One region of the Methylibium sp. T29 genome, then DNA from elsewhere that is predicted to be linked to it. Evidence: predicted binding sites of a transcription regulator. Region 1 holds the regulator's gene; the other holds the start of a gene.
The links. Region 1 encodes FliA, which starts transcription of late flagellar genes. Its sites were predicted from a motif close to CTAAAGTTTNNNNNNNNNNNGCCGNTA; they were not measured.
Positions count from the first base shown of each region.

Region 2: fliD (flagellar filament capping protein FliD) is a predicted target of FliA. The motif match lies at 2,031-2,057, and genes of this name have one in related genera.

Region 1 is NZ_AZND01000001.1:4,541-8,226, forward strand. It holds gene x551_RS00015 (hypothetical protein) at 1-232, shown strand, start outside; gene x551_RS26675 (hypothetical protein) at 160-657, shown strand; gene x551_RS00020 (antiactivator of flagellar biosynthesis) at 689-1,588, shown strand; gene x551_RS00025 (RNA polymerase sigma factor FliA) at 1,639-2,352, shown strand; gene x551_RS26680 (hypothetical protein) at 2,383-2,655, shown strand; gene x551_RS00030 (methyl-accepting chemotaxis protein) at 2,661-3,686, shown strand, end outside.
Region 2 is NZ_AZND01000005.1:2,583-6,268, forward strand. It holds gene x551_RS01650 (flagellin) at 1-536, shown strand, start outside; gene x551_RS01655 (flagellin) at 749-1,963, shown strand; gene fliD (flagellar filament capping protein FliD) at 2,086-3,516, shown strand; gene fliS (flagellar export chaperone FliS) at 3,647-3,686, shown strand, end outside.

The DNA of each region.
Region 1 (3,686 bases):
CGGCGCCACCGGCGTCGGCAAGACCACGTCGACCGCCAAGCTGGCCGCCGCCTTCGCCACCCGGCATGGCGCGTCCAACCTCGGCCTGATCACCCTCGACGCTACCGTCTCGGTGCCCACGAACAGCTGCGCGCCTACGGCCGCATCCTCGGCGTGCCGGTGCACACCGCCCACGACCGCACCGCGCTGGAAGACCTGCTGGAGCTGCTGTCGGCCAAGAAGATGGTGCTGATCGACACCGCCGGCGTCGCCCAGCGCGACACCCGCACGCGCGAACTGCTCGACATGCTGGCGCACCCTTCGATCAACAAGCTGCTGGTGGTCAACACCGCCGTGCAGGGCGAGACCATCGACGACGTGATGACCTCCTACCGTGCCGCCGCCTGCAAGGGCATCGTGCTGTCCAAGCTCGACGAGGCCGTGAAGCTGGCGCCGGCACTCGACGCCGTGATCCGCCACAAGCAGAAGATCGTCGCGGTGGCCAACGGCCAGCGAGTGCCCGAGGACTGGCATCGCCTGTCGGGTCAGGCCCTGGTGCACCGCGCGCTGCGCGCCACCGGCAGCCCGGCCTACAACTTCGACGCGAGCGAGATGAACCTGGTGTTCGCCACGCCGCAGATGACGGAACGCCGCCCCGTACCGGCCGGCCGCGCCTGAGCTTCCCGATCCCGACGACCCCGCTGCCGCCATGTCCACCGACCTGCCCCGCCGCGCCTGCCGCCCCGCCACCGACAGCTGGTACAACCAGCTCGACGATCTGCCGACCCACCCCGCACCGGCCGACCAGGCCCAGGGCCTGCGCCGCCTGTTCGTGAGCCGCACGATGCGCTGCATCCCGGTGGTGTCCAACCCGAAGATCGCCTTCGGCGGCGCCCTGCTGGAGCGCCTGTGCAGCGCCTACGCCGAGCAGGGTCTGCGCACGCTCGTGGTCGACGCCGGCGAGAACGCCCGCGCACCAGCCGAGCTGGCGAGCTTCGACCTCGCAGAGGGCGTGGAGACGCTGAGCCCGCACGTGAGCTACCTCGCTGCCGGCGGCCTGACGCTGCGCTTCGTGGATGCGAGCGGCTCGACCTCCGGCTTCCTCGACGCCATTTCCGAAGCCGCTCCCGACATCGATGTGCTGCTGGTGCATGCCAGCGCTGCCGAACTGGCCCGTCTGTTCGCGCGTCGCGTTCAGGAGCTGCAGGCGGCCACGGTGCGCCCCATCGTCCTGTGCGACGAGCAGCCCGACAGCGTCACGCACGCTTATGCGGCCATCAAGCTGCTGGCGACGCGCGCCGCCTTGCTGACGCACGACCTGCTGTTCAGCGCCCCGCCCGATTCGCCGCGCGCGGCCAAGGTGGCCGAACGCATGGCGCGCTGCGCCGACGACTTCCTGGGGGCCACGCTGCACGACTGGGTGGCCGTCGACCCGGCCGAGGCGCCCACCGATGGCCCGAGCCTGCGGCTGAAGCGCCTGGCACGTGAACAGCTCGCCTGCGCACTGCCGCACACCGTGAGCGACAGCGTGTTCGGCGCACTGGCCGGCGAGATCGGCGCACGCTCCGCGCTGCCGTCGCTGGGCTCGCGCCTGCCGCGGTCGCGCTGAATCCCCGATCGAAGACCGAACGAACCGCCGAACACCGCCTGGAGCCCGACATGTACACCGCCACCGGTCGCCTCGAAACGAACGCCATGATCAAGCAGTACAGCCCGCTGGTGCGTCGTCTTGCGCACCAGATGATTGCCAAGCTGCCGGCCAACGTGGAGATCGACGACCTGATCCAGGTCGGCCTGATCGGCCTCACCGACGCGATGTCGCGCTTCGACAGTGCGCAGGGCGTGCAGTTCGAGACCTTCGCCACCCAGCGCATCCGTGGCGCGATGCTCGACGAGCTGCGCGGCAGCGACTGGATGAGCCGCGGCAACCGCAAGCAGCAGCGCGAGATCGAGGTCGCGGTGCACAAGCTGCAGCAGCAGCTCGGCCGCGCGCCGGCGGAGAGCGAGATCGCCAAGCAGATGGGCCTGTCGCTCGCCGACTACCAGGAGCTGCTGGGCAAGGTGCGCGGCACGCAGCTCGTCTATCTGGAGGACATGTCCGGCGACGATGGCGACAACGATTTCCTCGACCGCCACGTGGCCGACGAGAACGAGAACCCGGTGGCCCTGCTGCAGGACCATCGCATGCGCCTGGCGCTGATCGAGGCCATCAAGACCCTGCCCGAGCGCGAGCAGTTCGTGATGGGGATGTACTACGAGCAGGACATGAACCTCAAGGAGATCGCCGCAGTGCTGGGCGTGACCGAATCGCGCGTCTGCCAGCTGCACAGCCAGTCGATCGCGCGCCTGCGCGCCAAGCTGCGCGACCACTGAACCCCAAAAAGAAGCGAGCACGAGACAACCATGCTGAGCCTGTTCAAGAAGACCCCGAGCGCGGCCGCTGCCACCGACCCGGCACCCGTCGCGGCGCCAGCTCCCGACCTGCGCCAGGCGGTGCAGAGCATCGCCCAGGCGGCCTCCCGTCTCGGCCGTGACGCGGCCGAGGTGCGCGGCCTGATCGAGGACAGCAACCAGGTCAACCAGCGCCAGGTCCAGGCACTGCAGACGCTCGGCAGCCAGCTGGGCGAGGTGCAGCGCGCGCAAGGGGCATCGGTACCACCACCACCGAGAGCCTGAAGGCCGTGGAGCGCGCACGCGCCGCGGTGGAGCAGGTGGGCACCGAGGTGGGCGGTATCGTCGACACGCTGCGCCAGGTGGCGGCCGCGGCCGGACAGATCACGCAGATCGCGCTGCAGACGCGCCTGGTGGCGTTCAACGCCTCGGTCGAGGCCGGCCGGGCCGGCGAGGCCGGACGCGGCTTCGGTGTCGTGGCCGACGCGGTGAAGGACCTGTCGGCCAAGGTCGAGGCCTCGTCGAAGCAGATCATGAGCACCGTGGCCGAGCTCGACCAGCGCGTCGGCGCGCTGGCGCGCGAGATCCAGTTGCGCGAGGGCGAGGCGCCGCAAGGCGCCTTCCACCGGGCGCTGGCCGAGGTGCAGGGCGGGGTCGGCAGCATCAGCGCCGCGGCGGTGCAGAGCCGCACGATCTGCGACGGCCTGAACGAGCAGATGGCCGCGATCGACCGCGAGATGCAGCGCTCCAGCCAGACGCTGGGCAGCGCCACGGCGCGCAGCGAAGCCTTCCTGAAGGTCAGCGAGAACATGATCGAAGTGGTGGCCGACTGCGGCATCGACACCGACGACACGCCCTACATCCGCGGTGTCCAGGAGGCGGCCTCGCAGATCAGCAAGCTGCTGGAGGACGCGCTGCGCACCAACACCATCGCCGTCGCCGACCTGTTCGACGAGAACTACCAGGCCGTGCCCGGCACCAACCCGGCCCAGCACACCACGCGCTTCGTCGCGCTGGCCGACCGGCTGTTCCCGCAGGTGCAGGAGCGCCTGCTGACGCTGAACCAGAAGGTCGTCTACTGCATCGCGGTCGACCGCAACGGCTACGTCGCCACGCACAACCGCCAGTACTGCAACCCGCAGCGCAGCAACGATCCGGTGTGGAACACCGCGAACAGCCGCTACCGCCGCATCTTCAACGACCGCACCGGCCTCGCGTCGGCGCGCAACACCCGGCCCTTCCTGCTGCAGACCTACCGGCGCGACATGGGCGGCGGCAACTTCGTGCTGATGAAGGAAGCCGCGGCACCGGTCACC
Region 2 (3,686 bases), on a different contig from region 1:
TGGAGCGTCTGGGTCAGGTGGCCGAGGCGATCAACCGCAAGACCAGCGACACCGGCGTGTCGGCCTACCTGGTGGCCAATGACGACGGCACCTACAAGCTCGACATCAAGGCCTCGCGCCTGGATGCCGACGGTGCCCCGCTGTCGGTGGAGTTCACCGGCTTCGATACCACGACCACGGGTCTGGACGAAGGCGACGTGCCCGCCGCGGTGACGGATGCCATTGGCATCGACGCGCTGAGCATCGAGACCGAATCGGATGTGTGGGTGTCGATCAAGAAGATCGACAGCGCACTGGACCAGGTGAACAGTGCCCGCGGTACCCTGGGCGCGATCCAGAGCCGCTTCGAGAATGCGGTGTCGAACATCCAGATCCAGGCGGAGAACACCGCGGCCTCGCGTGGCCGGATCATGGATGCCGACTTCGCGTCGGAAACGGCCAACCTGTCGCGCTCGCAGATCCTGCAGCAGGCCGGTACCGCCATGGTGGCCCAGGCCAATCAGCTGCCGCAGCAAGTGCTGTCGCTGCTGCGCTGATCGGCCTCCCGCGGCGGCCTCCGGGCCGCCGGCCCCGGGATCCTCGGGCCCCGTCCGTCAGGACGGGGCCTTTTGCTTTCCGGGGCCGAAATGCGCCGGAAGTCGGCCTCTTTTCGATCCATCGTCACCCCCGCAGGTCACCAAGAATGGCTACACCGAACAGGTAAGCCGGCTTCGGGCCGGAGATCCTCGATTCTTCAAGGAGCATTTCCATGGCCCAGACCATCAACACGAACGTCATCTCGCTGAATGCCCAGCGGAACCTGAACACCAGTCAGTCCTCGCTGGCCACCTCGATGCAGCGGCTGTCGTCGGGTCTGCGCGTCAACAGCGCGAAGGACGATGCCGCCGGCCTGGCGATCGCCGAGCGCATGAACACCCAGGTGCGCGGCTTGAACGTCGCGGCGCGCAACGCCAACGACGGCATCTCGCTGGCCCAGACCGCCGAAGGCGCGCTGGGCAAGCTGGGCGACATGCTGCAGCGGATGCGCGAACTGGCGGTGCAATCGGCCAACGCCACCAACAGCGCCGACGACCGCAAGGCGCTGCAGGCCGAAGTGAACCAGCTGCGCGACGAGATCGACCGTGTGGCCAAGCAGACCAGCTTCAACGGCAAGAAGCTGCTCGACGGCTCCTTCACGGCGGCGACCTTCCAGGTCGGGGCCAACTCCGGTGATGCGATCACCGTCGGCAGCCTGACCAACGCCACCGCGGCGGTGCTCTCGAAGATCACCTACGCCGAGGGCGCGAGCGCCGACCTGACGCTCGACGGCACGACCATCACGGACCTGGCCGCGATCGCCGACGGCGACCTGCAGATCACGATCGACGGCGGTGGCGCGAACGAGCAGATCGTCGAGGTCGGCCCGATCGCCGAGGCCAGCACCGAAACCGAACGCCTGGGCCAGATCGCCGAGGCGATCAACCGCAAGACCACGGACACCGGCGTCTCCGCCTACTTGGTGAAGAACGACGACGGGACCTTCAAGCTCGACATCAAGGCATCCAAGCTGGATGCTACTGGCGCCGCGCTGGCGGTGGAGTTCACCGGCTTCACCACCGCGACGACGGGTCTGGACGAAGGCGACGCGATCGCCGAGGTCGCCGACGACATCGGCCTGAGCGACTTGAACATCGAGACCGATTCCGCCACCTGGGTGTCGATCAAGAAGATCGACAGTGCGCTCGACCAGATCAACGGCGCACGCGGCACGCTCGGCGCGCTGCAGAGCCGCTTCGAGAACGCGGTGTCGAACATCCAGATCCAGGCCGAGAACCTGTCGGCCGCGCGTGGCCGCATCATGGACGCCGACTTCGCGATGGAAACGGCGAACCTGTCCCGCGCCCAGATCCTGCAGCAGGCCGGCACTGCGATGGTGGCGCAGGCCAACCAGCTGCCTCAGCAGGTGCTGTCGCTGCTCAAGTAAGACGCCTTCCGGCGACCTGCTTCGGAGAGCCGCGGCTGTCCGGTGCCTGACGGCGCCGGGCCCGCGGCTTCAGTTTTCTGCGCGAGCGCCGATAGCCCCTCATCAATCCGTCCGGACTCAGCATGGCCATCTCTTCACCCGGTCTCGGCAGCGGCCTCGACGTCAGCAGCATCGTCTCGCAGCTCGTGGCGCTGGAGCGCAAGCCGCTGGAGAAGATGCAGACCGCGGCGACGTTCATGCAGACCCAGGTCTCGGCCTACGGTCAGTTGCAGAGCCTGGTGTCCGCCGTCGGCGACGCTGCGAAGGCGCTCGCCAAGCCCACCCTGTGGCAGGCGGCGTCGGCAGGCACCAGCGACGCCACCTCGGTCGCCGCCACCGCCAGCGCGGGCGCCGCCATCGGCAGCTATTCGGTCAGCGTCTCCCAGATCGCACGCGCGCAGAGCCTGGCCTCGGCGGTGTTCACCGCGCCGACCGACGTGGTCGGTGCCGGCAAGATGACGATCGAACTCGGCGGCTACAACGTCGCGAACGATCCGGCGTTCACCCCGAAGACCGGATCGACGACGCTCGAACTCGAGTTCGCGGAGGGCACGACGCTCGAGCAGGTGAAGACGCAGATCAATGCGGCGAACGCCGGGGTCTCGGCGGCGATCGTGCGCGACGCGAACGGTGCCCGCCTCACGCTGACCAGCACCACGACCGGACTGGACAGTACCCTGCGCGTCGCCGTCAGCGACGCCACCGGGGCGCTGACAGGCCTGGCCTACGACCCGGCCAGCGGTGCCAACCCGATGACGCAGACGCAGGCCGCGGTCAACGCCCTCGCATCGATCAACGGCCTGGCGATCGAGTCGCCCACGAACCGCCTGACGGGCACGCTGGACGGCGTGACGCTCGATCTCGTGAAGGTCACCACCGCACCGGTCACCGTGAACGTCACGACGAACACCGGGACGATGCGCGACGCGATCAAGAAGTTCTCCGACGCCTACAACGCGCTCAACACCTACCTGGTCACGCAGACCAAGTACGACGAGGAGAACAAGATCGGCGGCACCTTGCAGGGCGACAGCGCCGCCGTGGGGCTGCGCAATCAGTTCCGCGCCATGCTGCGCCAGGACAGCGCGGCCTCGGCCGAGCTGACCCGCCTGTCGGACATCGGCTTCAACGTGCAGCGCGATGGTTCCATCGTGCTCGACAACGCCAAGCTCGACGCGGCGCTCGCGAAGCCGGCCGAGCTGTCGAAGCTCTTCACGACCAATGACACGGCGAACCCCGCGTCGACGGGCCTGGGTGTGCGTTTCCAGAAGCTGGCCGACATGTCGACCGGTACCGACGGCGTGATCGCCAGCCGCAATGCGGGGATCAAGGCCCGCCTGGAGCGTAACAAGGACGACCAGGAGAAGGTCAACGACCGTGCCGACCGCATGCAGGTCCGGCTGACCCAGCAGTACACGGCGCTGGACACCCAGATGGCCAAGCTGACCGCCCTGTCGACCTACATGACGCAGCAGCTGACCGGCCTGTCCAACCTCTACAACAAGAAAGACTGAGGTCGTTCCCGATCCGCGCATTCGCGGGGTCGGTTGAAACGCAGGGCGATTTTCGAGTGTGTGGCGCTCAAGACCGGGCGCGCAGCGGCCGATAAACACTCAGCCCCACTCGAATGCCGGACCTTCAGTCATGTTTGCCCAGAGCAGCCCCTACTCGCCGTCGCGCCACC